Variovorax paradoxus: one gene and its partner. The protein of the gene in region 2 binds, or shares a complex with, the protein of the main gene of each other region. Links are inferred from orthologs where the notes say so. Each region holds a gene or a part of one and is shown on either strand. Other genes may lie near its edges.

Region 1 (15,420 bases), 2.0 Mb from region 2 along the record:
CAAGCCGCGCGGCCTTCAGCGGGCCCGCGCCTTCATCGTCCAGCGCAGCAGCGCGACGAACAGCAGCGCGGTGAGCGCCAGCGCCGCGGCGCTCATGAGCCAAAAGGCCAGTGGCGATTGCATGGCTTCCCACGGCCCCAGGCCGCGGTAGGCCAGCAGGTAGCTGCCGCCCAGGCCCATGCCCCAGAGCATCGCGCAGTAGATGACCAGCGGCGCCAGCGTCACGCGGTAGCAGCGCAGCACGAAGACGCACAGCGTCTGGAACGCATCAGCGACGTGATACAGCGCCACGGTGACCAGCAGCGCCGAGGCCATCGCGATCACGGCCGGGTTGTCGGAATACACATTGGCGAGCTGCGTGCGGAACGCGGCCATGGCGCCGGCATAGAGCAGCGCGAACAGCGCCGTGAGTTCGAAGCCCAGGCGGCAGGCATGGCGCGCCCGGGCGGTGTCGCCCGCACCGAGCCAGAAGCTCACGCGCGCACTGGTCGCGATGGCGAGCGACAGCGGCGTCATGTAGGCCACGGCCAGCAGGTTCGAGGCGATCTGGTGCGCAGCCGCCGCGGCGGTGCCCAGGCGCGCGATGAAGAGCGCCATCAGCGTGAAGGACGTCACTTCCACCAGCACCGCGAGGCCACCGGGCACGCCGAGCCGCGCGAACAGGCGGATCTGGCGCCAGTCGGGCGCCTCGATGCGCTCCCACAGCTGGTAGCCGCGGTAGAACGCGCCGTGGCGCAGCAGCCAGACGGCGCAGCCCAGCATGGCCCAGTTCACGCACAGCGTGGCCCAGGCGCAGCCCACCAGCCCCATCGCCGGCAGGCCGGCACCACCGAAAGTGAACCAGACCGACAGCGGCAGCTTCACGAGCAGCGAGGCCAGCTGCAGCCAGGTCACGAGCTTGGGCTTGCCCAGGCTCTGGTTCAGCGTGCTGAAGAGGCGAAAGAGCAGGGCGGGGGCTAGCGCAAAGGCCAGCACCGCGAGGTAGGCCTCGACCTCGCCGCGCATGTCGGCGGGCACCTGGGTCCAGCGCAGCGCCGCGCCGGGCAGCAGCAGCACGGTCATGCCGACCACGACGGCGATGGCTGCGAGGTAGAGCGACTGGCGCACCGAGCGGCCGATTTCGCCGCCCCGGTTGGCGCCGTGCAGTTCGGCCCACACCGGCAGCAGCGCCTGCAGCACGCCCATCAGTGAGACATACACGCTGACGAAGATCGCGGCGCCCACCGAGAGTGCAGCCAGCGCGCCTTCGGAGTAGCGGCCCGCGATGATGGTGTCGGCCACGCCGAAGGCCATCACGGCCAGCTGGCCGATCAGCACCGTGCCGGCGTGCCGTGCGATGAGTCCGCGTTCGCTCCCGTGCGTGCTGCTGCTCACGGGTCAGCGCACGATCTTCTCGTAGAGCAGCAGGTCGTCCGCGGGGCTGCTGGGGCGGCGCAGGGTGCCGCTGAAGCGCCATTGGTCCATCGGGATGATGGTGTGCAGCCGCTCGATGGTGTCGGGGCTCACGAGCAGCCAGGGGCAGTCGTTGCCCAGCAGCAGCGGCTGCAGGTTGAGGTTGCCGTGGTGGCGCAGTGCCGCGATGTGCGGCCGGCTCAGCGCCAGCTCGGCCACGCAGCGCGGATGGCCGATGCGTTCGGTCACGGCGCGCACCTGCGGGATGTAGCTGCGCGCGTAGTCGATGGGCGGCAGCCAGAGCGTCATCAGCAGCATCCAGCACAGGGCGGTGCCGCCGGCCGGCAGCACCAGCGTCTTCCAGAGCGCCGCGCGATGGCGGCCGGTGCGCCAGCGCACCAGCCAGCACCAGGCCAGCGTGGCGGCCAAGGCGAGCACGAAGGCGACCGGCGAGAACTCGGCCACGAAGCCCGGCACCAGCCGCGCGACGCTGGCGGCGGCCTTGCGCGGCGCGCCGGTCAGCATGGCGATCCAGTACATCCAGCCGAGCACGGCCAGGCCGCTGAAGAACAGCACGTTGAACCAGTCGATCAGCGCCGCCGCACTGCGACGGAAGGTCGGCAGCGCAAAGGCCGCCAGCGTGGCGAAGGCGGGCAGGGCCAGCAGCAGGGAGCGGTCGGAAAAATCGGTGGTCCAGGTGGCGGCCAGCGGCACCAGCGCAAACCACAGCGGCAGCGCGACGTGGCGCTCGAGCCATTGGCGGCGCCAGCGCCAGAGCGTCCAGAGCGCGAGCGGCCAGACCGGCCAGGTGAACCACAGCAGCAGCTTGGCCTGGCTGCGCACGTCGGACAGCAGCGAATTGCCCAGCGTGATCTTCCATTGCGCCAGGCCCAGGCCGAAGACCAGTGCGGCGGCCAGCACGGTGATGCCGACCATCGTCAGCAGGGCGGGCAGCGTGAAACCGGGGCTCTCGTCGTCGCTGCGGCCTTCTGCAACACGGTTGGCGCGCTGGTGGCGTTCGTAGGCGATGTACACCGCGCTGCCGATCGCCAGCGCGAGGCCGACCGTCGGGCCGCCGCTCAGCGTCATGCCGAGGGTGCCGACCACGAGCGCGATCACCGGGCCGACGCGGCGGTAAGGCAGTGCGGCCACGCCGTAGAACAGGTGCGAGGCGAAGTACAGCTGCGCCAGCGCGGGCGTGGTTTCATGCCCGAGTTGGGCCAGGCCCAGCGAAGCGATCAGCGCCAGCAGGCCGCCGTCGGCGATGGCGCGGGCGTAGTCGGTGGGACGCGCCTCGCCGCCGAAGGCAAAGGCCACGGGCTGGGCGCGCGGCGTGCGGGCCAGGTAGTAGACGGCGTACCAGGTCGCGGTGAAGGTGCCCCACAGCATCAGCGCGAACACGAAGCGCACGGCCAGGTCGGGGTTGACCCACGACGGGGCGAGCTGGATCGCCCAGGCGCCGATCCAGTAGGGGATCAGCGCGGGTGTCTCGGGGCGCATGCCCAGCAGCAGCGGGTCGAACCAGCGGGCGAGGCCCTCGGTGCTGCGGGCCAGCTCGGCCATGTAGCCGAAGGCCGTGATGTCGGCGCTCTTCCAGGGGCCCCGGCCGAGCAGGCCCGGCAGCAGGTAGGCCGCGCACAGCAGCAGCAACGCGACGCGCGGCAGCCGGCGTACGGCATTCTGGGCAACGATCGCGGGGGTCGGCTGGTTCAAGGGGCAGGTGGAAGAGGCGGACGGGTGATTGGAAAGAAAAAGGGCAGCGCGGTAAACCGGGCTGCCCTCGACGCCAGAGCGCGTGCCTGATTACTTGGCAGCGGTCTTGCCGAAACGGTTGCGGAACTTCTCGACGCGACCGCCCATGTTGTCCACCGACTTTTGGGTGCCGGTGTAGAAGGGGTGCGATTCGCTGGTGGTGTCGAGCTTGTACAGGGGCAGCTCGCGGCCGTCGTCCGTCTTGCCCATTTCCTTGGTGTTCGCGCACGAACGGGTCACGAACTTGAAGCCGTTCGACATGTCGACGAACAGAACTTCGCGGTAATTCGGGTGGATGCCTTCTTTTGCCATGGTGTTTCCTTTTGCGCTGTTGGAATCAATGCGCGGTCGATGCGAGAGCCACCAGCGTGCCAGCAATCTGGCGCGCCGCCCTGAGGCCTTTGACGTGAAGTGTGAGGGCCAAGGAAGCCGGGCGACGTGCCCAGCCGCACTTTTCGCGGAGCCCATGATTATCGCATACTGCCCCAATTGCGAGCAAACCGGGTCCTCCCATGACTTCTACACCCCTTCGCGCCGGTCTTGTCGGCTACGGTTTTGCCGGCCAGACCTTTCATGCGCCCGTGCTTTCGGCCGTTCCGGGGCTCGAACTGGCGGCCGTGGCGAGTTCGCAGCCGCACAAGGTGCATGCCGACTGGCCGGATGTGGCGGTGGTGCCCGATGTGGCGGCGCTGGTCGCCCGGGCGGACATCGACCTCGTGGTGGTGGCAACGCCCAACGCCCAGCACCATCCGGTCGCCAGGGCGGCCCTGGAGGCCGGCAAGCACGTGGTGGTTGACAAGCCGTTCACGCTCGATGTGGCCGAGGCGCGGGAGCTTGAACTGTTGTCGAGGCGCAACAATCGCGTGCTCTCGGTCTACCAGAACCGGCGCTTCGACGCCGACTTCCTGACGCTCCAGCAGGTGCTGGCGTCCGGCGACCTGGGGCGCCCGGTGTACCTGGAATCGCATTTCGACCGCTTCAGGCCCCAGGTGCGCGAGCGCTGGCGGGAGCAGCCCGTGCCGGGTTCGGGCCTGTGGGTGGACTTGGGCGCGCATCTGGTCGATCAGGCCGTGCAACTCTTCGGCCGGCCCGACACGCTGCAGCTCGACACCGCTGCCTTGCGAGATGGCGCACTGGTCGAAGACTATTTCCACGCCGTGCTGCGCTACGAGAGCGGCCCCCACGCGCCCCTGCGCGTGGTGCTGCACGCCACGACGCTCGCGGCCCATGCGGCGCCGCGCTACATCGTGCACGGCACGCGCGGCAGCTACGTCAAGCACGGCGTCGATCCGCAGGAAGACGCGCTGCGCGCCGGCCAACGACCGCCGGCCGAAGGGTGGGGCGCCGATCCGATCGATGGCGAACTCACTTTGATCGGCAGCGATGGCGCGCCGCACTTTCACGCAGTGCCGACGCAGTCTGGAAACTACGTCGACTACTACGCCGCGGTCCGCGACGCGATCCTCGGCAAGGGGCCGAATCCCGTGCCGCCGGAGCAGGCCGTCGCATTGATGGAACTGCTCGACATCGGCCGCCAGAGCGCCACCGAAGGCCGCGCCATCCGTATCGAACGCCCATGAAAAAAGCGCGTTGACCCGTGTGGGTCAACGCGCTTTTGCGGGAGAGCCTGAAGCTCAGCCGCCGCGACGCATCATGTCGAAGAACTCGACATTGGTCTTGGTCGCCTTCATGTTCTTGAGCATCAGCTCCATCGACTCGATCTCGTCCATGTTGTACATGAGCTGACGCAGGATGCGGGTCTTTTGAAGGATCTCGGGCGCCAGCAGCAACTCTTCGCGGCGCGTGCCGCTGCGGTTGAGCTGGATCGACGGGAACACGCGCTTTTCGTACAGGCGGCGGTCCAGGTGGATTTCGGAGTTGCCGGTGCCCTTGAACTCCTCGAAGATCACTTCGTCCATGCGGCTGCCGGTGTCGATCAGCGCGGTGCCGATGATGGTCAGCGAGCCGCCTTCTTCCACATTGCGCGCGGCGCCCAGGAATCGCTTGGGGCGCTGCAGTGCGTTGGAGTCGACACCGCCGGTCAGCACCTTGCCCGACGAGGGCACGACGTTGTTGTAGGCGCGGGCCAGACGGGTAATGGAGTCCAGCAGGATCACCACGTCCTTCTTGAGCTCGACCAGGCGCTTGGCGCGCTCGATCACCATTTCGGCGACGTGCACGTGGCGCGCTGCGGGCTCGTCGAAGGTCGAAGCAATGACTTCGCCCTTCACCGTGCGCTGCATTTCGGTCACTTCTTCAGGGCGCTCGTCCACGAGCAGCACCATCATGTGCACGTCGGGGTAGTTGGCGCTGATCGCGTGGGCGATGTGCTGCATCATCACCGTCTTGCCGCTCTTGGGCGGCGCCACGAGCAGGGCGCGCTGGCCTTTGCCGATGGGGGCGATGATGTCGATGATGCGGCCGGTGAGGTTCTCTTCGCCCTTGACGCCTTCGCGCTCCAGCTTCATCTGTTCCTTGGGGAACAGCGGCGTCAGGTTCTCGAACATCACCTTGTGCTTGTTGGCTTCGGGTGCGCCGTCGTTGACCTTGTCGAGCTTGGTCAGTGCAAAGTAGCGCTCGCCGTCCTTGGGCGTGCGCACTTCACCTTCGATCATGTCGCCGGTGTGCAGGTTGAAGCGCCGCACCTGGCTGGGCGAGATGTAGATGTCGTCGGTGCTGGCCGTGAAGCTGGTGTCGGGACTGCGCAGGAAGCCGAAGCCGTCGGGCAGGATTTCGAGCACGCCGTCGGCGAAGACCTGTTCGCCGGCCTTGGCGCGCTTCTTGATGATCGCGAACATCAGCTCCTGCTTGCGCATGCGGCCGATGTTTTCGATTTCAAGCGCCTCAGCCTGCTTGAAGACTTCAGACACGTGGAGTGCCTTGAGTTCGTTTAAGTGCATGGAACGACCCCTGGAGGGGTAATCGAAACGGGAACGGGGGGAGGTTTGATGTGGGGCAAGAACTGCCTCACGAACCGGGGAACTCGAACCGGTTGCCTGATGAAAGGCCCGGTGAACTGAGGGCGATTATGACAGGAAAATCGCCCCGGCCAACGCATTGCGCGCTGGCCGGAAGAAATGCCTCAGGCGAGTTGCTGGTCGATGAAGGCCGTGAGTTGCGCCTTGCTCATGGCGCCGACCTTGGTGGCGGCCAGCTGGCCGTCCTTGAACAGCATCAGCGTGGGGATGCCGCGGATGCCGAACTTGGCGGGGATGTCGCGGTTTTCGTCGACGTTGAGCTTGGCGATCTGCAGCTTGCCTTCGTACGTGGCCGAGACCTCGTCCAGGATGGGGGCGATCATCTTGCAGGGACCGCACCATTCGGCCCAGTAGTCGACCAGAACCGGCTGGCTGGACTTGAGCACGTCGGCCTCGAAGGAAGAATCGGAGATGTGTTTGATCAGTTCGCTGGCCATGTGATGTGTCCTTGTGCGCAGAGAGAGTTTCGGTGCAGCTAAAGTGCTGGTCATTGTGACAGAAACCAAGGGGTGACGTGCCATGCGGCCCGGCTATGGCGGCGATAGCCAAAGCCCTTTGCGGCCCTGCCGCCGACCCCCTCAACCCCCTCGATAGAACATGAACGAAGGCCATCCCGTCCAGGCCCTGTGGTGCGATCCCGCCGACGGCGTCGTCGCGCGGATCGTCCGCGCGCTCGGCGAACGGCAGCTGCATGCGGCGCGCACCGTCGTGCTGGTGCCGTATGCGCAGCTGATGGCGGTCGCGCGCGGCATGTGGGCGCGCTGCGGCAGCCCGGGCTTCGTGCCGCGCTTCGAAACCACGCACAACTGGGCGCGCAGCGCTGGCGGCTTCCTGCCGTCCGGCTACGACATCGCCTTCGACATGGCGCGCGACCTGGTCACGGCGCAGGGCCTGCTCGCGCAGTCGGGCTTCCAGTCCGAACGCTTTGCGCTTGCTGGGCGCGTGGTCGAGCTGGCCTATCAGCTGGCGCCGTTGGCCGCTGCCGTGACGCCGGAGCTGCGCAGCAGCGACTGGGCACAGAGCGCGGCCAAGGTGGCTGAAGCGGGCAGCGAGTCGGAATGGTTCCGCATCGAGAGTGCGTTGATCCGCGTCGCCGTGGCCTGGGCCGCGAACTCGGGCTACGCGACCGACGTGCTGCTGCGCGACGCGGCACGCACCCAGGTCGATGCGCTGATCGTGCTCGAGGGCTTCCAGACCGACCCGCTGACGCAGGCGCTGAGCGCGCTGTGGGGTGATCGCGCCATCCGCATTCCGCTCGTGCCCGCCGACGCACCGCCGTCTGCCGCCCACGCCCACGTGGCGCTCGACCCCGAAGACGAGGCCCAGCTGGCCGCCGCCTGCGTGCTGCAGCACCTGGCCGAGGGCCGCGCGCCCGTCGCGCTCGTCGCCACCGACCGCGCGCTCACCCGCCGCGTCAGCGCGCAGCTGAGCACGCAAGGCATCGTTACGCACGACGAAACCGGCTGGAAGCTGTCCACCACGCGCGCCGCCGCCACGCTGATGAGCGCACTGCGCGCTTGCGCGCACGACGCCGCCACCGACCAGGTGCTCGAATGGCTCAAGAGCGGCGCCGAGGTCGACGTGCTCGCCGTCCAGTCGCTCGAAATGCGCCTGCGACGCGAAGGCGTGCGCGACTGGCAAGCCTGGTGCGCGTTGATCGCGCGCAGCGACAAACCGCAAGACGAAGGCCTGCGCGCCTTCACCCTCACCATCGAAGCCCGCCGCGCACCGATGGCGCGCGCGCGCTCCCTGGCCGACTGGCACCGCGCGCTGCGCGAGCTGCTGACGGTCGGCGAACAGTGGGACGCGCTCACCGCCGACTTCGCAGGCGCCAAGGTCATCGGAGCCCTCTGGCTCGATGCCGACGCGCACGGCGAGGAAGACGAGTTTCCCGGCGGACGCCACAGCCTCGCCGAATTCACGGCCTGGGCGCGAGACGTGCTCGAAGACGCCAGCTTCGTGCCGCCCGCCGGCGACGAAACCCCCAAGGTGTCGGTGCTGCCGATGAACCAGCTGCTGGGCCGCGTCTTCGGCGCCGTCGTCATTCCCGGCTGCGACGACCGCCGCATGCCCGCGTCGCCCGAGCCGCCGGGCAACTGGAGCGCGGCGCAGCGCCTCGACCTGGGCTTGGCGTCGCGCGATGTGCTGGAGGCCGCGCAGCGCGCGGCCTGGGCCATGGCCACGCGCAACCCGTGCTGCGACCTGGTCTGGCGCCATTCCGACGCCAGCGGCGAGCCCGTGCGCCCGAGCCCGCTCGTGCAGGCCCTGCAGCTCGCCCATGCACTGCAGCCGGGCGTCGATCCGCGCACGCCACGCGACGTCACCGTCACTCCGACCCTGCGGCCCACGCCCTCGGGCGCGCTGCTGCCGCTCACCAACGTGTCGACCAGCGTCTACGAAGACCTGCGCCGCTGTCCCTATCGCTTCTTCGCGCTGCGCCAACTCGGCCTGCGCACCGCCGACGAGCTCGATGCCGAAGTCGACAAGCGCGACTTCGGCAACTGGCTGCACGCGGTGCTCGGCCAGTTCCACGAGACCTTGCGCGACGCGCCGACGACCGATGCGCAAGCGCGCGTCGCGCTGCTCGCCGGCACCGCGCGCGATGTCACGCAGACGCTCGGCTATTCCGATGCCGAGTTCCTGCCCTTCGCCGCCGCGTGGCCGGCGGTGCGCGATGGCTACCTCGAATGGCTCGCGAAACATGAAGCGGGTGGGGCGGTCTTCGTCGAGGCTGAACCCTGGAAAGAACAACCGCTGGGCACCCTGCGGCTGGTCGGCCGGCTCGACCGCGTCGACCGCACCGCCGACGGCCAGCCCTTCGTGATCGACTACAAGACCGAGACCGCCTCCGTCACCAAGGAGCGCGTGAAAGACCCGACCGAAGACACGCAGCTGGCTTTCTACGCGGCGCTGATCGCCGACGACACGCTGCGTGCGGCCTACGTCAACGTCGGCGAGAAGTCGTCGGGCACGCAGACCGTCGAGCAGCCGGCCGTGGTCGAGGCGCGCGATGCGCTGGTCGCCGGCATCATCGACGACTTCGCGCGCATCGCGCAGGGCGCGCCGCTGCCGCCGCTGGGCGAGGGGAGCGTGTGCGATTTCTGCGCCGCGCGCGGCCTGTGCCGCAAGGATTTCTGGGAGGTCACGCCATGAACGGCGCTGCCTACGAACACAACGGCCGGCACGTCGCGCGCGAGGCCTTCTACACCGTCGCCTGCGATCCGCGGCGCTCGGTCGCGGTCGAGGCCTGCGCGGGCGCCGGCAAGACCTGGATGCTGGTGTCGCGCATCGTGCGTGCGCTGCTCGAAGAGGGCGAATCGGCCTGCGAACCGCACGAGATCCTGGCCATCACCTTCACCAAGAAGGCCGCCGGCGAAATGCGCGAGCGGCTCGACCAGTGGCTCGCGCTGTTCGCCGAGCTCGACCCGGCCGCTTCGCAACGCGAACTCGTGATGCGCGGCATGACGCCCGAGGCCGCGCAGGCGGCTGTCCCGCGCCTGCAGGGGCTTTATCGGCGGCTGCTCGAAGGCGGGCGGCCCGTGCAGTTCCGCACCTTCCACGCGTGGTTCGCGGGCCTGCTGCGCAACGCGCCGCTCGCCGTGCTGCGCGAGCTGGGCCTGCCGGCGAACTACGAACTGCTCGAAGACGATGCCGAGGCGCGCACCCACACGTGGCGGCCATTCTTCGAAGCCGTGACCGGCGACGCGCGCGCGCTGGCCGACTACTACGCCGTCGTCGCCACCCACGGCCGCTCGCAGACGGCGAAGGCGCTGGGCGAAGCGCTGTCGAAGCGGGTCGAGTTCTTGCTGGCCGATGCCGAGAACGCGGTGGCGCCTTTCGATGTGCTGTACCCGACCTTGCAAGGGCTCGAGGTGCCGACCGATGCACTGCGCGGCGACGCCGTGCGCCGTCGCTGGCTCGACCGCGCCGCCGCCCTCGGCCGCGAGGCCAACAAGACACCGCAGAAGGCTGCCGAAGCCATCATCGACGTGTTCGGCAACGGCGAGCCTGCGCCCGAGACGCTGACCGACGCACTCGCGGTGCTGCGCAAAACGTTCTTCGTCGCGAGCGAAGACCGGCTCACCAAGAACCTGCAGAAATTCCCCGCCGCACAAGAGGCCGAAACCGAGCTGCAGCTGCTGTGCGCTGCGCAGGCCCAGCACGCGGCCTGGCTGTACCAGCAGCGCATGACGCGGCTCACGCGCCTGCTGATCACCGCCTTCGGCGAGGTCAAGCGCGCGCACGGCTGGGTCGACATGAACGACGTCGAGCAGGCCGCGCAGCTGCTGCTGGGCCAGTCGGCGCTGTCGGGCTGGGTGCAGGAGCGGCTCGACGCCCGCGTCGCCCACCTGCTGATCGACGAGTTTCAGGACACCAATCCGCTGCAGTGGCAGGCGCTCTACGGCTGGCTCAGTGCTTACACCGGTGCGGGCGGCAGTGCGCCGCGCGTGTTCATCGTGGGCGACCCCAAGCAGAGCATCTACCGCTTCCGCCGCGCCGAGCCGCAGGTGTTCATCGCGGCCAAGAAGTTCGTGCGCGAAGGGCTCGGTGGCGAGCTGCTCAACTGCGACCACACGCACCGCAATGCGCGCGCCGTGGTCGGCCTCGTCAACAGCGCGATGCTGGCCGCGCAGACGGCCGGCGAGTTCGACGGCTACCGCGCCCACACCACCGAACGCGGCGACGACGGCGAACTGCTGAAGCTGCCCGCCATCGACCGCGACGCCGTGGACACCGCCGCGGTCGCTGCGCCGGCCGACGACGGCATGCTGCACTGGCGCGACAGCCTCGTCACGCCGCGCGTGCTGCCCGAAGAGCAGCTGCTGCAGAAGGAGTGCGAACAGGCCGCGCGCTGGGTCGCGCAACGCATCGCCGACGGCACGCCGCCGCGCCAGATCATGGTGCTGGCGCGCCGCCGCAGCCGGCTGTCGGCCATGCAGGACGCGCTGCGCCGCCGCCACATTCCCGTGCAGCAGCCCGAGAAGAACGACCTGAACGATGCGCCCGAGGTGCAGGACGTGGTCGCGCTGCTCGACGCGCTGGTGTCGCCTGCGCACGACCTGTCGTTGGCGCGCGCGCTCAAGTCGCCGCTGTTCGGCATCGACGACGACACGCTGGTGCAACTGGCCCGCTGCCAGCGCGAGACGCCGGTGGCCAGCTGGTTCTCGCTGATCCAGAAAGGCGAGGGCCTGCCGCCCGTGCTGATCGAGGCGGGCGTGCAACTGCGCCGCTGGCAGCGCTGGCTGATGGCGATGCCGCCGCACGACGCGTTGGATGCGATCTTTCACGATGGTGATGTGCTCGCGAAGTTCGGTGCCGCAGTGCCGGCAGCTTTGCGCCAGAGCGCGCTGGCCAACCTGCGCGGTCTGGTTGCCGCCTCGCTCGACATCGACGGTGCGCGCTTCGCGACGCCTTACGCCTTGGTGCGTGCCTTGCGTGCGGGCGGCGTGCGCGCGCCCACCGTGGCCGCGCCCGAAGCCGTGCAGCTGCTGACCGTGCACGGCGCCAAGGGCCTCGAAGCCGACACCGTGCTGATGCTCGACTGCGACGCCCCGCCGCCGCGCGCGCAGACCATGGGCGTGCTGGTCGAATGGAAGGGCAGCGACAGCGCGCCGACGCGCTTCGTGTTCCTGGCCAGCGAGAAGACGCCGCCGGCCTGCGCCGCCGCGCTGCTCGAGGAAGAGCAGCACGCGCGCCACCGCGAAGAACTCAATGGCCTCTACGTGGCGACCACGCGGGCGCGCGAGCGGCTGGTGCTGTCGTCGGTGAAGCCGTCGCGCGCCAACGAGGGCAGCTGGTGGACGCGGCTGGAACCGCTGTGCGAGCCGACCGAAGCCGACGAACCGCTGGTCGAGGCGTCTGCCGCCGCGGAGGCCGGCTCGGCCACCTTCGCGATGAAGCGCCTGCCCGCACCACTCGTGGCTGCAACCGGTGCAGTGCCCGAAAAGAAAAAGGCGCAAGACGCCACGGTCGACGCGCGCGCCGCCGCGTTCGGCCAGGCCATGCACCGGCTGCTCGAATGGGCGGTGCCCGGCGAGGCCTTGCCACCGGCCCATGTGCGGGCGGCCGCGCGCGAGTTCATGCTCGATCCGCAACAGGCGCGCGGCGCCGCGGCGCTGGCCCAGCGCATCCGCGCGGGCGCCGGGGCCTGGGTGTGGGACGATCGCAGCATCGACTGGCATGGCAATGAAGTCACGCTGGTCCACGAGGGCGATACCTTGCGCATCGATCGGCTGGTGCGCGAGCGCGCCACCGGCGCATGGTGGATCCTCGACTACAAATCGGCCGCGCGCCCCGAACGGGACGCGGCCCTGATCGCACAGATGCAGCGCTACCGCGCTGCCGTGCAACATGCCTACCCCGGTGCCACGGTGCGCGCCGCGTTCCTGACCGGGCAGGGCGAACTGGTGAATCTCGAATGACTGTTTCTCCTACCGTCGCCGTCATCGGCGGCGGACCTGCCGGCCTGATGGCGGCCGAAGTGCTGAGCGCGTCCGGCGCGCAGGTGCACGTGTACGACGCGATGCCCTCGGTGGGCCGCAAGTTCTTGCTGGCCGGCCGTGGTGGCCTCAACCTCACGCACTCGGAGCCCTTCGATGCGTTCCTGACGCGCTTCGGCGAGCGTCGCGCCCAGCTCGAGCCGCTGCTCGCAAAGTTCGGTCCGCCGCAGGCGCGTGAGTGGGCGGCCGGGCTGGGCATCGAGACCTTTGTCGGCACCTCGGGACGCGTGTTTCCGACCGACATGAAGGCCGCGCCTCTGCTGCGCGCCTGGCTGCATCGCTTGCGCGCCGCGGGCGTGCAGTTCCACATGCGCCATCGCTGGGTGGGTGATGGGCCATTCGATGCGAACGCACTGCGCTTTGGGACGCCGACAGGCGAAGTCACGGCCAAGGCCGATGCGGTGGTGTTGGCGCTGGGCGGCGCGAGCTGGGCGCGCCTGGGCTCCGACGGCGCGTGGGCACCGTGGCTGCAGGCACAAGGCGTGGCGGTGGCGCCGCTGCTGCCCGCCAATTGCGGCTTCGACGGTGCGGGCTGGAGCGAACATTTTTCGAGCCGCTTCGCAGGGCAGCCCTTCAAGTCGGTCGCGATCGCCTTCACCGACAGCCAGGGGCGCCACTTTGCGCGCAAGGGCGAGTTTGTCGCGACGGCCACGGGCATCGAAGGCAGCCTGGTCTATGCGGCGTCGGCGCTGCTGCGGGACGAGATCGCGGCGAACGGCAGCGCGACGCTGCTGCTCGACCTGCTGCCCGATCGCAGCGCCGAGCAGGTGCTGGCCGCGGTGAAGCATCCGCGCGGCGCGCGTTCGTTGAGCAGCCACCTCAAGAGCCGGCTCGGCATCGAAGGCATCAAGGCCGGCGTGCTGCACGAAGCGCTGAGCAAGGAAGCGATGCAGGATCCGGCGCAGCTCGCCGCCACGATCAAGGCCGTGCCGCTGAAACTCGTCGCGACGCGCCCGGTCGACGAGGCGATCAGTACGGCGGGCGGCGTGCGCTTCGACGCGCTCGATCCGGCGCTGATGGCGACGGCGCTGCCCGGCGTGTTCGCGGCAGGGGAAATGCTCGATTGGGAGGCGCCGACGGGGGGCTACCTGCTCACGGCGGCCATGGCCAGTGGGGCGGCTGCCGCGCGCGGCGCGATCGCGCGGCTGGGGCTGTAGCCGCAGGCGTACTCAGCGGACGCAGGGCCAAAAGAACACCTGCTCGGGGTCGGCCGCATCGAGGTTGTCGATGTGGCCGCTCTCCCTGAACCCGGCTTCTTTCAGCAGCGATTGCATCGCCGCGTTGGAGCGGTTCGTGGAAGTGAAAAGCTTGGGGCGTTCGCAGATCGACTGGAAGTGATCGACGAGCTTCAGGCCGAGTCGCCTGCGACGAAACTTCTCTCCGACCATCAGCATCTCGATGAAGCCGCTGTCGAAGAAGTGGTGGTGCAGCACGCCGTAGGCGGCGATGTCGCCATCCATCTCGATCACGTGGCAGAAGCGATCTTCGATCCAGCCTTTGATCTGCACGGCGCGGCGCGCATCGTGCGCGGCCACGGTGTCGAGGCGCACCAGCGCTTCGAGATCGCTGATACGGGCGGGCCGGATGTCCATGTTCATGGCGGGCTGCGCGAAATTCTGGGAGGTTGAGGTGTCCGGGGTTGGTAACCCCTGGACACAGCGCGTGAGTTCTCTGAAAAGGAACTCACGGCTTCTAAATGTTAGGTTGACGAGCCTTACCCCTGGCACTGACTACGCAGTTAGGGCTGCTTGGTTCCCCACCTGACCCGGTTGGCCACTTCACCATGCAGGGAGGCCCGTCAGGTTGCATTCTAACCGCGTGAATTTGTCCCCTTCGCCGGGGCGTGAATCATTTCGAGGGGGACGGGAAACAAGCGTGAAGTGACCCCCGCCGCGCCTTTTAGAATGCCCGCAATGTCTTATCTCGTGCTCGCTCGCAAGTTCCGTCCGAAAACCTTCGGTGAGATGGTCGGTCAGGGGCATGTGGTCCAGGCGCTGGAAAACGCGCTGACGACGCAGCGCCTGCACCACGCCTATCTGTTCACCGGCACGCGAGGCGTGGGCAAGACCACGGTGTCGCGCATCCTGGCCAAGTCGCTCAACTGCCAGGGCCCGGACGGGCAGGGCGGCATCACGGCGACGCCGTGCGGTGTGTGCCAGGCCTGCCGCGACATCGATTCGGGCCGCTTCGTCGACTACACCGAACTCGATGCGGCCTCCAACCGCGGCGTCGATGAAGTGCAGTCGCTGCTCGAACAAGCCGTCTACAAGCCGGTGCAGGGGCGCTTCAAGGTCTTCATGATCGACGAAGTGCACATGCTCACGAACACCGCGTTCAACGCGATGCTCAAGACGCTCGAGGAGCCGCCCGAGTACCTCAAGTTCGTGCTGGCCACGACCGATCCGCAGAAGGTGCCGGTGACGGTGCTGTCGCGCTGCCTGCAGTTCAACCTGCGGCCAATGGCGCCCGAGACGATCCTCGAACACCTGACAGGCGTGCTGCAGACCGAGCAGGTGCCGGCCGAGCCGCAGGCGCTGCGTCTGCTGGCGCGCGCCGCACGCGGTTCGATGCGCGACGCGCTCTCGCTCACCGACCAGGCCATCGCGTTCGGCAACGGCGAACTGCTCGAAACCGGCGTGCGCCAGATGCTCGGCAGCGTCGATCGCGGCCATGTGTTCCGCCTCATCGAGGCGCTCGCACAAGGCGACGGCAAGACCGTGGTCGACACTTCCGAGGCGCTGCGCCGCGACGGCATGTCCGCCGCGTCCACGCTTGAAGAAATGACGTCGGTGCTGCAG
Region 2 (15,518 bases):
CCAACCCCAGTTCTGGCGACCATGCTTGCGCAGCCACACCAGCACCGTCGAGCGGCCCTGGATACCGTAGCGCGCCTGAGCCTGCTTGTACGTGAGCTCGCCTTTTTCTACCTGATCGACCACCGACAGCTTAAAAGCCAGCGTGTAGTCCCGCTGTGTGCGTTTGACGCCTGATTCCATTGACTTGCCTTTTCTTGACAGAAAAGGTGTCAACCCAGATCAGGACGGGTCATAGGGAACAAAGAAGCCGACCTGGGGTCGGCTTTTTTGCGCCCGCCTTTTCTGCTTTCGCAAAAAACGACGGGCAATAAAAAACCCGCTGGGTGAGCAGCGGGTTTTTTGGGAGAGCAGGCTGAATTACTTCAGTTTGATTTCCTTGTATTCGACGTGCTTGCGCGCCTTGGGGTCGAACTTCATGATCGACATCTTTTCAGGCATCGTCTTCTTGTTCTTGCTCGTCGTGTAGAAGTGGCCGGTACCCGCGGTGGATTCCAGCTTGATCTTTTCGCGTCCGCCTTTGCTCGTTGCCATGATTCAGCTCCTTAAGCTTGGCCGCGGGCACGCAGGTCTGCGAGCACGGCATCGATACCGTTCTTGTCGATCAGGCGCAGTGCAGCGCTCGAAACGCGCAGGCGAACCCAGCGGTTTTCGGTCTCGACCCAGAAACGGCGGTATTGCAGGTTCGGCAGGAACCGGCGCTTGGTTTTGTTGTTGGCGTGGGAAACGTTGTTTCCGACCATCGGGCCTTTGCCCGTTACGTCGCATACGCGTGCCATGTGGACACTCTTTCTTGAACAGCTGGCACCGGCGCAATCAGGGCGATTGCAGGGTGTTTTGCAGCTTGACCTCGCCAGAAACGGGTGGCGGTACCCCGGATTTGCCGCAACCAGACTCCCGGTGGGAGGTGGCCCTATTTCGGCAAAGCCTCGGATTATAGCCCCTTCAGGGCCCGCAGGGCTGGCCGCGCCGCAGAAGCGGGAAACCGGGCCCGGCAGGACGGTGACCCCTCCCCCGGGGAAGGGTCTCAGTGTTCCTCGAGGAAGCGCTGCGCGTCGAGGGCGGCCATGCAGCCCGTGCCGGCGCTCGTGATGGCCTGGCGGTAGATGTTGTCCTGCACGTCGCCGGCCGCGAACACGCCGGGCACGCTGGTCATCGTCGCGAAACCCTTCAGGCCCGAGCGGGTCACGATGTAGTTGTCCTTCATTTCCAGCTGGCCCTGGAAGATGTCGGTGTTCGGGTGGTGACCGATCGCGATGAAGCAGCCCTTGAGCGTGATGTCTTCGGTGGTCCCGGTCTGCGCGTTCTTGATGCGAACGCCCGTCACGCCCGTGTCGTCGCCGAGCACCTGGTCGAGCTCGCTGTGCAGCTTCAGTTCGATCTTGCCTTCGGCCACTTTTTCCATGACCTTGTCGATCAGGATGGGCTCGGCGCGGAACTTGTCGCGGCGATGCACGAGCGTCACCTTGTTCGCAATGTTGGAGAGGTACAGCGCTTCTTCGACGGCCGTGTTGCCGCCGCCGATCACGCAGACCTCTTGCTCACGGTAGAAGAAACCGTCGCAGGTTGCGCAGGCGGAGACGCCGCGGCCCATGAACTTTTCTTCGGAATCCAGGCCCAGGTACTTGGCCGATGCGCCCGTGGCAATGATCAGCGAATCGCACGTATAGGTGCCGCTGTCGCCCGTGAGCGTGAACGGGCGCTTGCTCAGGTCGACCTTGTTGATGTGGTCGAACACGATCTGCGTCTTGAAGCGTTCGGCGTGCTCGAGAAAGCGCTGCATCAGCTCCGGGCCTTGCACGCCATGCACGTCGGCCGGCCAGTTGTCGACCTCGGTGGTGGTCATGAGTTGACCGCCTTGCGCGATGCCCGTGATGAGCAAAGGCTGGAGGTTGGCGCGTGCGGCGTAGACGGCGGCGGTGTAGCCGGCCGGGCCGGAGCCCAGAATGAGAACCTTGGCGTGTTGGGGTGCGGACATGAGTAGAAAACCTAGGATAGACGCTGCGTCAGCGTGTACATTTTCAGGGTGGTAGCGATACGTGGGGAGTATCACCGCCCGGTTCAACACCGGGTGCACGGTGTTTTCAATGCGCGCGATTGTAGTAATCCATGGGCTCGGCATCAGGATCGCATCAGCGCGCTGTTTCAGGGATTGATACGAATGTCGATGCTGTCCAACCTTGAATTGCTTCGGCGCGTTCCATTGTTCGCGTCGTTGACGGCCTCGCAGTCCGCAAGCATTGCGGATGCGATCATCAAGAAGCGCTTCAAACGCGCCGAGGTCGTTGTAGAGCAGGGCAAGAAATCCGATGCGCTGTACATCATCCTGACCGGGCGGGCTCGCGTCACGAGCGCCGACAGCCGCGGCCGCGAAGTGATCCTGGCCACGCTGCATCCCGGCGACTATCTCGGCGAAATGAGCCTGATCGACGACGAGCCGCATTCGGCCACCGTGCGCACCGAAATCCAGTGCGACGTGCTCATGCTGGGCCGCGACGCTTTCGCGCGCTGCCTGCCCGAGAACTCCTCGATGGCCTACAACATCATGCGCGGCCTGGTGCAGCGCTTGCGCCACGCCGACCGCAAGATCGAGTCGCTGGCGCTGATGGACGTGTACGGCCGCGTGGCCCGCGCGCTGCTCGAGTTCGCCAGCCAGGACGGCCTGGGCAACCTCAAGGTCCGCGACAAGATCTCCCGTCAGGACCTGGCCAAGATGGTCGGCGCCTCGCGCGAAATGGTGAGCCGCGTGATGAAGGACCTGGAAGAGCGCGGTTTCGTGCAGTCCCAGGAAGACGGCTCGGTGATCATCAAGGACCGGCTTCTGTCGCTGACCTGAGCCCATAGGCCGGGCGCTTTCGGCGCCCACGGCCTTTTGTTGTAGTGTTCGGGCGGCCGGCCTCCGTTTTTTCGGGCCGGGCGCCGTGCTTTTCATGACCTATTCGCTTCATACGCTTCAATCGTCGTCCTCTTCTTCTTCCGCTGCCGAAGGGCAACCCGTGCGCCTGCGCGCCCTGCGCTTCGCCCACGAAATCACCTTGATCGCCGGGTTCGCAGCCCTCCTGTTCTGGCTGCTGGCGATGCTGAGCTTCACCCCCTCCGATGCCGCCTGGTCGACCTCGGGCACGGGCGGTGAAATCAAGAACTGGGGCGGCCGCATCGGCGCCTGGCTGGCCGACGGCAGCTATTTCCTTGCCGGCTATTCCGTCTGGTGGTGCCTCGCGGCGGGCCTGCGCGCATGGCTCTCGTCGCTGGCCGGCTGGCTGCGCGGCGGTGAACCGACGCCGGCGCTCGAGCAGCCCCCGCGCGGTCGCTTCAACCGAAGCCGGCTCGCTTTCTGGTTCGGCCTCGTCCTGCTGCTGTGCGCGAGCGCGGTGCTCGAATGGTCGCGCCTGTACCGGCTCGAATCCCACCTGCCGGGTTCGGGCGGCGGCGCCCTCGGCTACCTCGTGGGGCCGGCGAGCGTGCGCTGGCTGGGCTTCACGGGCTCGGCGCTGGTCGCCATTGCGGGCGGCGTGATCGGCTCGGCGCTGGTCTTCCGCTTTTCGTGGAGCCTGATTGCCGAGCGCATCGGTGCCCGTGCCTACTCGCTGTTCGAGTCGCGCCGTGAAAAGCGCGAAATGGCGGCCGACATCGCCATGGGCAAGCAGGCCGCACGCGAACGTGCCGGCGACGAGGAAGAGTTGGCGCCCGCGCCACGCGCCAAGAAAATGCGTCCCAGCAAGGAGACCGCGTTCGGCGAAGCGCTGGATCCGAGCTTCGACGACGAAGAGGAAGAAGTCGCGCCCAGGCGCCGCCCCGCATCGCCGCCCGTGCAGATCGAGCCTGCGATGACCGAGGTGCCCCGCAGCGACCGCGTCGTCAAGGAGCGCCAGAAGCCGCTCTTCAACGAACTGCCCGACAGCAAGCTGCCGCAGGTCGACCTGCTCGACCCCGCGCTGGTGCGCCAGGAAACGGTGTCCTCCGACACGCTCGAGATGACCTCGCGCATGATCGAGAAGAAACTGAAAGACTTCGGCGTCGAGGTGCGCGTGGTGCTCGCTTCGCCGGGCCCCGTCATCACGCGCTACGAAATCGAGCCCGCCACCGGCGTCAAGGGTTCGCAGATTCTCGGTTTGGCCAAAGACCTGGCGCGTTCGCTTTCGCTGGTGTCGATCCGCGTGGTCGAAACGATCCCGGGCAAGAACTACATGGCGCTCGAGTTGCCGAACGCCAAGCGACAGTCGATCAAGCTCAGCGAAATCCTGGGCTCGCAGGTCTACAACGAAGGCAAGTCGATGCTCACGATGGGCCTCGGCAAGGACATCATCGGCAACCCCGTGGTGGCCGACCTCGCGAAGATGCCGCACGTGCTGGTGGCCGGTACCACCGGTTCGGGCAAGTCGGTCGGTATCAACGCGATGATTCTGTCGCTGCTCTACAAGGCCGAGGCACGCGACGTTCGCCTGCTCATGATCGACCCGAAGATGCTCGAAATGTCGGTCTACGAAGGCATTCCGCATTTGCTGGCGCCCGTGGTCACCGACATGCGCCAGGCGGCGCACGGCCTGAACTGGTGCGTGGCCGAGATGGAACGCCGCTACAAGCTCATGAGCAAGCTCGGCGTGCGCAACCTGGCCGGCTACAACACCAAGATCGACGAAGCCAAGGCGCGCGAGGAGTTCATCTACAACCCCTTCAGCCTCACGCCCGACGATCCGGAACCGCTGCGCCGCGAGCCGCACATCGTCGTCATCATCGACGAGCTGGCCGACCTGATGATGGTGGTCGGCAAGAAGATCGAAGAGCTGATTGCTCGCCTCGCGCAGAAGGCGCGCGCCGCCGGCATCCACCTGATCCTGGCCACGCAGCGGCCCAGCGTCGACGTGATCACCGGCCTCATCAAGGCCAACATCCCCACGCGCATCGCGTTCTCGGTGGGCTCCAAGATCGACAGCCGAACCATCCTCGACCAGATGGGCGCCGAGGCGCTGCTGGGCATGGGCGACATGCTCTACATGGCCAGCGGCAGCGGCCTGCCGATCCGCGTGCATGGTGCCTTCGTGAGCGACGAGGAAGTCCACCGCGTGGTGGCCTACCTCAAGAGCCAGGGCGAGCCCGACTACATCGAAGGCGTGCTCGAAGGCGGCACGGTCGATGGCGACGGTGACGGCGACCTGCTCGGCGGCGGCGGCGATGCCGAAAAAGATCCGATGTACGACCAGGCGGTCGAGGTCGTGCTCAAGAACCGCAAGGCCAGCATCTCGCTGGTGCAGCGCCACCTGAAGATCGGCTACAACCGCGCCGCGCGCCTCGTCGAAGACATGGAAAAAGCCGGGCTCGTGAGCGCCATGAGCGGCAGCGGCCAGCGCGAAATCCTCGTGCCCGCGCGCCAGGCGGAGTGAGCCGCAAGCGCGCCACCGACGACCACCATCGCCACCGCTGCAGGGCCGGTTACGTGCTGAGAGGCAAGTTGCAAACGCGCACCGGTACCGCTGCAAATCTTCATCAAAGCCTACAGATGCCGGCATCTGCTGCGGGTAGTGTCGATGGACATCGCAGCAACGTTTTTCCGAGGAACCTCCCATGAAGAAAACCCGCCTCTGGCTGTTGGCCGGCCTGTTCTGTACGGTGGCCGGCAGTGCCTGGGCCGACGGGCTCGAAAGCCTCGAAGCCTTCGTGAAGACCGTCAAGTCTGGGCGCGCCGAGTTCACCCAGACCGTGACGGCCCCGCCGCGCGAGGGCCAGCCGGGCCGCGTGAAGACGTCGACCGGCACCTTCGAATTCCATCGCCCCGGCAAATTCAAGTTCGACTATCGCAAGCCCTTTGCGCAGAGCATCGTCGCCGACGGCAAGACGCTCTGGCTCTACGACGCCGACCTGAACCAGGTCACGCAGCGCACCCAGGCGCAGGCGCTGGGCTCGACGCCCGCGGCGCTGATTGCTTCCGCGGCCGACCTGCGCGCCCTGCAGGCCGATTTCGCGCTGGAAGCCGCACCGGAGCGTGATGGCCTGCAGTGGGTCAAGGCCACGCCGAAGAACAAGGACGGCCAGCTGCAGAACGTGATGGTCGGCTTCCAGGGCGACGCACTCGCGGCCCTCGAGATCCTGGACAGCTTCGGCCAGCGCTCGATGCTCAAGTTCAGCAAGGTCGAGGTGAACCCGGCGTTGCCCGCCAGCACCTTCGAGTTCAAGGCGCCTGCGGGTGCCGACGTGCTCAAGCAGTAATCCCCTCAGCAAGACGGCATCTCCGGTTTGGCCACGCGCTCCCACCAGCCCCTCGCCGAGCGCCTGCGTCCCAAGACGCTCGGCGAAGTGATCGGCCAGCAGCACCTGCTCGGTCCGGGCATGTCGCTGCGCATCGCCTTCGAGTCGGGCCAGCCGCACTCCTGCATCCTCTGGGGCCCGCCGGGCACCGGCAAGACCACCATCGCGCGGCTCATGGCCGACGCTTTCGATGCGCAGTTCCTGAGCATCAGCGCGGTGCTGGGCGGCGTGAAGGACATCCGCGAGGCGGTCGAGCAGGCCACGTTGGCACGCGACGGGCTCACGCAGCAGCGCACGATCGTCTTCGTGGACGAGGTGCACCGCTTCAACAAGAGCCAGCAGGACGCGTTTTTGCCGCACGTCGAGTCGGGCCTGTTCACCTTCATCGGCGCGACCACCGAGAACCCGTCGTTCGAAGTCAATTCGGCCTTGCTCTCGCGGGCGGCGGTGTATGTGCTGCAGTCGCTTAACGAAGGCGACCTGAAGCTGATCGTTGCCAAGGCGCAATCGATCCAGGCGGTTCCGGCCATCGACGAGGCGGCCATCGACCGCCTGGTGGCCTACGCGGACGGCGACGCGCGCCGCCTGCTCAACACGCTCGAGACGCTGGCCGTCGCGGCCGGCGCCGAAAAGCTCACGAACATCACCGACGAGTGGCTGCTGCGCGTGCTCGGCGAGCGCATGCGCCGCTACGACAAGGGCGGCGAGCAGTTCTACGACACCATCAGCGCGCTGCACAAATCGGTGCGAGGCAGCGACCCCGACGCTGCCCTGTATTGGTTCGTGCGCATGCTCGACGGCGGCGCCGATCCGCGCTACATGGCGCGCCGCCTCGTGCGCATGGCCAGCGAAGACATCGGCCTGGCCGACCCGCGCGCGCTGCGCCTGGCGCTTGACGCGGCCGAGGTCTACGAGCGGCTGGGCACGCCCGAAGGCGAGCTGGCACTGGCCGAATGCGTGGTCTACCTGGCCATCGCGCCCAAGTCGAACGCGGTCTACAAGGCCTACAACGCGGTGCGCGCGCTGGTGAAGAAAGACAGCACGCGCCCGGTACCGATGCATCTGCGCAATGCGCCCACCAAGCTCATGAAAGAGCTCGACTACGGCAAGGGCTACCGCTACGCGCACGACGAGGAGGGCGGTTTCGCCGCCGGCGAGCGCTACCTGCCCGAGGGCCTGGAAGGCCAGGTTTTCTACGAGCCGGTCGAACGTGGACTCGAAATCCGTATCGCAGAAAAGCTGCGCGAACTGCGCCGTCGCAACGCTGAACGAGACGATTGATACCGTCTTGCAACATGCGCTCACGCCGCGCATGACCTCTCCCACATACAGCATGAGGTGAGCGGGTAAACCCCGGTCATCCCGCCCCAAAACAGCGCCGGGGCATGTCTAAAATCCCGCCCACCAAACCTACCGACGGCACATGTTGGCTGGTTTTTTGCTTGTCAAGCCAGAGGCGCCAAACCGGTGCCTCGGTAGGTGAATGGCACCCGCAAGGTGCAACACATAGGGAATCGCGTTATGGAAATATTGCTGCAGCAGATCATCAACGGTCTGGTTCTCGGCAGCATGTATGCCTTGATAGCCTTGGGCTACACCATGGTGTACGGCATCATCAATCTGATCAATTTTGCGCACGGTGAAGTGCTGATGGTGGGGGCGCTCACAAGCTGGACCATCATCGGGCTCATGAAGGACGGCATGCCCAACACACCGGGCTGGCTGATTCTTCTCGTCGCGCTGATCATTGCCTGCGTCGTCGCGGCAAGCCTCAACTTCGTGATCGAAAAAGTGGCCTACCGGCCGCTGCGCAACAGCCCCAAGCTCGCACCGCTCATCACCGCCATTGGCGTGTCGATCCTGCTGCAGACGCTGGCCATGATCATCTGGAAGCCGACCAACAAGGCGTACCCCAACCTGCTGCCGACCGACCCCATCCACGTGGGCGGCGCAGTGATCTCGCCCACGCAGGTGATGATCCTCAGCGTCACGGCGTTCTCGCTCGTGGTGCTGATGTGGCTGGTCAATTACACCAAGCTCGGCCGCGCGATGCGCGCCACCGCCGAGAACCCGCGCGTCGCGGCGCTCATGGGCATCCGGCCCGACATGGTCATCTCGGCCACCTTCATCATCGGCGCCGTGCTCGCGGCCATCGCCGGCGTGATGTACGCCTCCAACTACGGCATCGCGCAACACGCGATGGGCTTCCTGCCCGGCCTGAAGGCCTTCACGGCGGCCGTGTTCGGCGGCATCGGCAACCTGGCCGGCGCAGTGGTCGGCGGCATTCTGCTGGGCCTCATCGAGGCCATCGGCTCCGGCTACATCGGCACCCTCACGGGGGGCGTGCTGGGCAGCAACTACAGCGACATCTTCGCTTTCATCGTGCTGATCGTGATGCTCACGCTGCGGCCTTCGGGTCTGCTCGGCGAGCGCGTGGCGGACCGGGCCTGAGGAGCAGCACACCATGAAAAACAGCAAGAACCTCGCGCTCTACATCCTCGGCGTGGTCGCCGTGCTGGCGCTGCCCATCCTGTTGCAGACCCAAGGCAATGCCTGGGTGCGCATCGCCGACATCGCATTGCTCTACGTGATGCTCGCGCTCGGCCTGAACATCGTGGTCGGCTACGCCGGCCTGCTCGACCTGGGCTACGTGGCCTTCTTTGCGGTCGGCGCGTACCTCTACGCGCTGATGGGTTCGTCGCACCTCTCGGACACCTTCCCGTGGTTCAAGGCGATGTTCCCGAACGGGCTGCACACCTCGCTCCTGATCGTGGTTCCGCTCGCCCTGGTGGTGGCCGGTGTGCTCGGCGCGATGCTCGGGGCGCCCACGCTGAAGCTGCGCGGCGACTACCTCGCCATCGTGACGCTCGGCTTCGGTGAAATCATCCGGGTGTTCCTGAACAACCTCGACCAGCCGATCAACATCACCAACGGACCGAAGGGCATCACGGCGATCGACTCCATCAAGTTCTGGGGTCTCGACCTCGGCAAGGCGTGGAAGTTCGACGGCTTCACGATCTCGTCGGTCACGCTGTATTACTACCTGTTCCTCGCGCTGGTGGTGGCCACCATCATCATTTCGCACCGGCTGCAGATCTCGCGCATCGGCCGCGCCTGGATGGCCATCCGCGAAGACGAAATCGCTGCCAAGGCGATGGGCATCAACACCCGCAACATGAAGCTGCTGGCCTTCGGTATGGGCGCCAGCTTCGGCGGCGTGTCGGGCGCGATGTTCGCGGCCTTCCAGGGCTTCGTGTCGCCCGAGTCCTTCAGCCTGATGGAGTCGGTGATGATCGTCGCCATGGTCGTGCTCGGCGGCCTTGGGCACCTGCCCGGCGTCATTCTGGGCGCCGTGCTGCTGGCCGCGCTGCCCGAAGTGCTGCGTTACGTGGCCGGCCCGCTGCAGGCGATGACCGACGGCCGCCTCGACGCGTCCATCCTGCGCCAGCTGTTCATTGCGCTGGCCATGATCATCATCATGCTGATGCGTCCGCGCGGCCTGTGGCCTTCGCCGGAGCACGGCAAGACGCTGACGAAGAAGAACGGCGTGCCCGTCGACCCGGCCCATGCGGCCGTGGCGCCCGGTTCGCTCCAGACCCACGCACCGGGCATCGACAGCCCCGCCGACGAAGTGCCGGGTGCGGCATCGCGTCCCATGTCCATCAATCCGTGAGCCCAGGAAACACAGACATGACGACAGACACCATCCTCGAAGTTCGCGGCATCTCCAAGCGTTTCGGCGGCCTGCAGGCCCTCTCCGACGTGGGCATCACCATCAAGCGCGGGCAGGTCTACGGCCTGATCGGGCCCAACGGCGCCGGCAAGACGACTTTCTTCAACGTGATCACCGGGCTGTACACGCCCGACAGCGGCACCTTCGAGCTGGCCGGCAAGCCCTACCAGCCGACGGCCGTGCACGAAGTGGCCAAGGCCGGCATTGCACGCACCTTCCAGAACATCCGCCTCTTCGCCGAAATGACGGCGCTCGAGAACGTGATGGTCGGGCGCCACATCCGCACGCACTCGGGCGTGTTCGGCGCGATGCTGCGCACCAAGGGTTTCAAGGCCGAAGAAGCGGCCATCGCCAAGCGCGCACAAGAGCTGCTCGACTACGTGGGCATCGGCAAGTTCGCCGACTACAAGGCGCGCACGCTGAGCTACGGCGACCAGCGCCGCCTCGAGATCGCCCGCGCACTGGCCACCGACCCCCAGCTCATCGCGCTGGACGAACCGGCCGCCGGCATGAACTCGACCGAGAAGGTCCTGTTGCGCGAGCTCATCGACCGCATCCGCAAGGACAACCGCACGATCCTGATCATCGAACACGACGTCAAGCTCATCATGGGCCTGTGCGACCGCGTCACCGTGCTCGACTACGGCAAGCAGATTGCCGAGGGCAACCCGGTCGAGGTACAGAAGAACGAAAAGGTGATCGAGGCCTACCTCGGCACCGGAGGACATTGAGATGAGCACCGCAGAAGCAACGATGGCAACCACGACGGCAGCGGCTGCAGCCGCCAAGGCCGCAGGCAAGAACCTGCTCAAGGTCCGCGGCCTGAAGGTCGGCTACGGCGGCATCCAGGCCGTGAAGGGCGTGGACTTCGACGTGTTCGAGGGCGAGCTGGTCTCGCTCATCGGCTCCAACGGCGCCGGCAAGACCACCACCATGAAGGCCATCACCGGCACGCTGCCGGCCGGCGCGGGCGAGATCGAATTCATGGGCCGCAGCATCAAGGGCCGCGGCGCCTGGGACCTGGTGGGCGAGGGCCTCGTGATGGTGCCCGAGGGCCGCGGCGTGTTCACGCGCATGACGATCACCGAGAACCTGCAGATCGGTGCCTACATCCGCAACGACAAGGCCGAGATCGCGAGCGACATGGAGCGCGTGTTCGTGACCTTCCCGCGCCTGCGCGAGCGCAAGGACCAGCTGGCCGGCACGATGTCGGGCGGCGAACAGCAGATGCTGGCCATGGGCCGCGCGCTCATGGCGCGCCCGAAGGTGCTGCTGCTCGACGAACCCACCATGGGCCTGTCGCCGATCATGTGCGACAAGATCTTCGAGGTGGTGCAGACCGTGGCCTCGCAAGGCGTCACGATCCTGCTGGTGGAACAGAACGCCAACCGCGCGCTGCAACTGGCCGACCGTGGCTACGTGATGGAGTCGGGCCTCATCACGATGAACGGCGACGCCAAGGAACTGCTGCGCGATCCGCGCGTGCGCGCCGCCTACCTCGGCGAGTAAGCACCAGCCAGTGCCAACCGGCCAGCACCGCCGAGCGCGGTGGCTGGCCGTTTTGACGTCTATCCCATCATCGCGGCGGCGGCCTTGATCGCCTCGCGGATGCGGCCGTAGGTGCCGCAGCGGCAGACGTTCTCGATGGCGTCGATGTCGGCGTCCGTCGGGGTGCGCGTGCGGCGCAGCAGGTCGACCGCGGCCATGATCTGGCCCGGCTGGCAGAAGCCGCACTGCGGCACGTCCAGGTTCATCCAGGCCTGCTGCACCGGGTGCAGCGTGTTGCCGTTGGCCAGGCCTTCGATGGTCGTCACCTGGCGGCCGCGCACGTCGGACACGCGCACCGAGCAGGTCGTCACGGCCTTGCCGTCGACGTGGCAGGTGCAGGCCTTGCACACGTTGATGCCGCAGCCGTACTTCGGGCCGGTGATGCCGAGCTTGTCACGCAGCACCCACAGCAGCGCCAGGTCGTCGGGCGCCTCGACGTCGACGTTCTGGCCGTTCACCTTGAAAGATTGCACAGGCATGGTGGGTCTCCTCAGGCGGGAATCGGAACGTTGACGGGCGTGGGCAGCTTGCCCGGCGGGATCGGCGTGAAGTCGACCGGAAAGTTCAGCGGGAAGCTGCGCGGCTTGATGCCGGTGGCGCGCCCGTAGGCGTTGGCAATGGCGCCCGAACTCGCCGACAGGCCGACCTCGCCCAGGCCGCCGATGGCCTCGCCGTTGGCCGGCATGATGATGATCTTCACGTCCTTCGGGTAGTGCTTCATGCGCGAGAAGTGGTACTGCGAGTAGCTGCCTTCCAGCGGCAGGCCGTTCTGGATGTGCAGGCCTGCGGTGAGCACCAGCGCGATCGATTCGCACAGGCCGCCCTGCAGCTGCGCCTCGATGCCCGAGGGGTTGATCGGCGTGCCGACATCGATGGCGATGGTCGCGCGCACCACGCGGGCCTGCGCCGGCACGCGCGCGTCGATCTCGACGATGCAGGCCGTGAACGACTTCGACTCCTGGTGCACCGCCACGCCCTGCGCAAAGCCCGCCGGCATCGCCTTGCCCCACTGCGCGGCCTCCGCCACCGCCTTCAGCACCGCGCGGGCGCGCGGCAGGCGCAGGTACTCGAGCCGGAACGCGATCGGGTCCTTGCGCGCGGCGCGGGCCATCTCGTCAACAAGGATCTCTTCCACCAGTCGCGCGGGCTGGATGTGCACCGAGCGGTAGGAGCAGGTGTTCATGTCCATCGCCACCGGCGTCAGCAGCTTGGTCGTGACGCCGAAGTTGTACGGCGAGGTCACCATGGTCTTGAACATCACCTGCTCGATCGCGAAGTTGCCCACCGTCTGCGGGAAGGCATTGGGCAGCGCGATGGCGGCGGCCTCGAGCATGTTGCCGAAGCCATGGCGCGTGTCCAGGCGCACGCTGGCGATGCGCTGCTCGAAGGCGATGACCTGGCCCAGCAGCATCGTGGCGCGCGCCTTCTGGTAGATCGGCGGGCGGATGCGCGTGTGGCGCATGTCGTCGGTGCGGTGGTACATCAGGCGGCAGGGGCGCCCGAGCGCCTTCGACACCTGGATCGCCTGCAGCACCGGGTCCCAGAACAGGCGCCGCCCGAAGGAGCCGCCCGAGGGCACCGCATGCACGACCACCTTGTTCAGCGGCAGGCCCAGTTCGGCGGCCACCGCCTGCTGGGTGACGATGGGGCTCTGCAGTCCGGCCCAGATTTCGGCGCGGTCCGCTCGCACGTCGGCAATCGCACATTCGACTTCCATCGGGCAGTGCGCGGCCGGCGCGAACTCGAACTCGGCCTCGACCGTCAGCGCGCCCAGCGGCGGCAGCGCAAAGGGCAGCAATGACGATTTCAGCTTGCGCATGATGGTCGCGTTCGATTCGCCGTCGAGCGGACCCGCGGCCCAAGTCACGTCGAGCGCGTTCACCGCCGCCCAGGCCTGCCCGAAGGTCTCGGCCATCACGGCCACGCCCGGCGGCGTCGGTGTGATGCCGTTGGTCGACGGAATCGGCACCACGCCGATCACGCCCGGCATCGCCATCACCGTGTTCATGTTGTTGATGCCGACGAACTTGCCGTTGATGGTCGGCGGGCGCCGCACCATCGTCGGCTTGGCATTGGGCACGGCCTGGTCGAGCGTGAACTTCTTGCGTCCGGTGACGATGTCGAGCGCATCGAGCCGCGTCACGCGCTGGCCGACCACCGAGGGCGTCGAGCCCGAGAGCAGGCCGCCGAGGCCGCCCAGCATCGGCATGCCCGCGTGCATCGAGCGCACGCTCGACGAGCCGCCCGTGAGCTGGTTCCAGATCAGCTCGGGGCTCGCGTCGGCCGACGTGACTTCGATCGCGCTCAGCGGCAGGCGCAGCTTGTCGGCCAGCATCATCGCGCTGGCCGTGGCGATGCCCTGGCCCACCTCGAGCCGCGGCAGCGCGAGCCGCACGCGGCCGTCGCCGGTGTTCGTCACCTTCACGAGCGGCATGGTCGGCAGCGACGTGAGCGTGACCGCATCGCCGATGTCGATCAGGTCGGTGGTGTCGGGCGGCGTCATCGGCAGCAGCGCGGCGACTGCGGCGGCGGGCGCCGTGAGGGCGCCGAGCCCCGCGATGCCCGCCGCCGCCGATGCCAGCGGCGCGGCCGTGGCGTAGCCGAGCACATCGCGCCGGCGCAGGCCGTGCCCATCCCCGTCGTCCGGTCCGCGCGCGGGGCGCGGGTCCTTGTTCGAACGCTTCATCGTTGTCTCCTTGTTGTTTGGCGAACGCGAATGACTGTGGCACCATCGCCGCGCCGAAGATGTCGTTGCAACGACATTTCTTACGGTACCCCGCCGACCGGCGCCTGCGACGGATCGGCCGATGCGATGTCACGAGGGAAGACAGCAGGAGGCGCGATGTCGGACGCGTTGGAGAACATGCTCCGCGAGAGCTTGTGGGCGCGCTCGCTCACGGACGACGAACTCGATCGCGTCGTGCAGGAGTCGCACGAGCGCGTGGTGCCGGCCGGAGGCTTCGTCGTGCGACGCGGCGAACCCGCGGATCACTGGATCGGCGTGATCGATGGCCTCATGAAGATGTCGGTGTCGCTGCCCGACGGGCGCGTGTCCACGTTCACCGGCGTGACCGCCGGCGGCTGGGGCGGCGAAGGCTCGCTGCTCACGCCCGGATGCTGGCGCTACGACGGCGTGGCGCTGCGGCCGACGCGCGTGGCCTGCGTGCCGCGACACAGCTTTGAGCGGCTGATGTCCACCAGCATCGACTTCAATCGGTTTCTGTTGTTACACATCAATGCGCGACTGAGCCTGTTCATCGGTCTCATGGAATTCGATCGGCTGCTCGGCCCCGACGCGCGCGTGGCGCGCTGCCTGGCGAGTCTGTTCGACCCCATCCTCTACCCGCGCGCAACGCGTTTCGTGCGGCTGAGCCAGGACGAGATCGGCCTCTTGTCGGCCGTGTCGCGCCAGCGTGCCAACCGTGCGCTGCACGCACTGCAGCGCGACGGCCTGTTGCGCATCGAACACGGCGGCGTGGAAGTGCTCGACCTCGCGGGCCTGCGCACGTACCAGGGCGGGGCGGCGGAAGCGGCGGCGGCCGTTGCTGCGGCCACCGACACGGAAGCGAGCGCGGAAGCGCCCTTGGACGACCTCGTCAGTCCACCTTCGCCCCGGTGGCCTTGACCACCTTCTCGTACTTGATCAGTTCGCTCTTCATGAAGCTGCCGAACTGCTCGGACGAATTGCCGACCGGCTCGGCCAGCATCGAGGCGAAACGGGTCTTCGTTTCCGGCGCGTTCAGCGCGGCGACGAAGGCCTGATTGAGCTTTGCCACCACGTCGGGCGGCGTGCCGGCCGGTGCGACCAGGCCCCACCACGTGTCGATCGAGAAGCCCTTGAGCGTGTCGGCCACGGGCGGCACGTCGGGCAGGGCGTTGCTGCGCTTGAGTGTCGTGACCGCGATCGCCTTCAGCTTGCCCGAGCGGATGTTCGGCGCGGCCGTGGCGAGGTTGTCGAAGTTGAAGTCGACCTGACCCGACAGCAGCGCCAGCTGCG

What was found.
Region 1: the proteins of trxB (region 2) and trxA are in contact, whole or in part, in a crystal structure (PDB 1F6M), measured with the Escherichia coli proteins. The link is inferred for Variovorax paradoxus from one-to-one orthologs.

Annotation. Positions count from the first base shown.
Region 1 is NZ_CP045644.1:4,898,920-4,914,339, forward strand. What follows is about bases 4,894-7,655. They hold trxA (thioredoxin TrxA), read right to left. Parts: upstream 6,560-7,655; coding sequence 6,227-6,559; downstream 4,894-6,226. Other genes in these bases: rho (transcription termination factor Rho), read right to left, coding at 4,894-6,044; GFK26_RS22620 (PD-(D/E)XK nuclease family protein), read left to right, coding at 6,720-7,655. In the rest of the region: GFK26_RS22590 (MATE family efflux transporter), read right to left, coding at 16-1,374; GFK26_RS22595 (hypothetical protein), read right to left, coding at 1,378-3,105; GFK26_RS22600 (type B 50S ribosomal protein L31), read right to left, coding at 3,196-3,456; GFK26_RS22605 (oxidoreductase), read left to right, coding at 3,657-4,724; more of rho, read right to left, coding at 4,779-4,893; more of GFK26_RS22620, read left to right, coding at 7,656-9,275; GFK26_RS22625 (UvrD-helicase domain-containing protein), read left to right, coding at 9,272-12,544; GFK26_RS22630 (TIGR03862 family flavoprotein), read left to right, coding at 12,541-13,779; GFK26_RS22635 (GNAT family N-acetyltransferase), read right to left, coding at 13,792-14,220; dnaX (DNA polymerase III subunit gamma/tau), read left to right, coding at 14,536-15,420. UniProt on the Escherichia coli protein: Participates in various redox reactions through the reversible oxidation of its active center dithiol to a disulfide and catalyzes dithiol-disulfide exchange reactions.
Region 2 is NZ_CP045644.1:2,899,884-2,915,401, forward strand. The notes cover bases 1-2,860. They hold trxB (thioredoxin-disulfide reductase), read right to left. Parts: upstream 1,976-2,860; coding sequence 1,025-1,975; downstream 1-1,024. Other genes in these bases: rpmG (50S ribosomal protein L33), read right to left, coding at 358-531; rpmB (50S ribosomal protein L28), read right to left, coding at 543-776; GFK26_RS13275 (Crp/Fnr family transcriptional regulator), read left to right, coding at 2,159-2,833. Also shown: GFK26_RS13280 (DNA translocase FtsK), read left to right, coding at 2,928-5,378; outer membrane lipoprotein chaperone LolA, read left to right, coding at 5,560-6,201; GFK26_RS13290 (replication-associated recombination protein A), read left to right, coding at 6,229-7,521; GFK26_RS13295 (branched-chain amino acid ABC transporter permease), read left to right, coding at 7,762-8,691; GFK26_RS13300 (branched-chain amino acid ABC transporter permease), read left to right, coding at 8,705-9,913; GFK26_RS13305 (ABC transporter ATP-binding protein), read left to right, coding at 9,931-10,704; GFK26_RS13310 (ABC transporter ATP-binding protein), read left to right, coding at 10,706-11,482; GFK26_RS13315 ((2Fe-2S)-binding protein), read right to left, coding at 11,542-12,000; GFK26_RS13320 (xanthine dehydrogenase family protein molybdopterin-binding subunit), read right to left, coding at 12,012-14,207; GFK26_RS13325 (Crp/Fnr family transcriptional regulator), read left to right, coding at 14,364-15,146; GFK26_RS13330 (Bug family tripartite tricarboxylate transporter substrate binding protein), read right to left, coding at 15,118-15,518.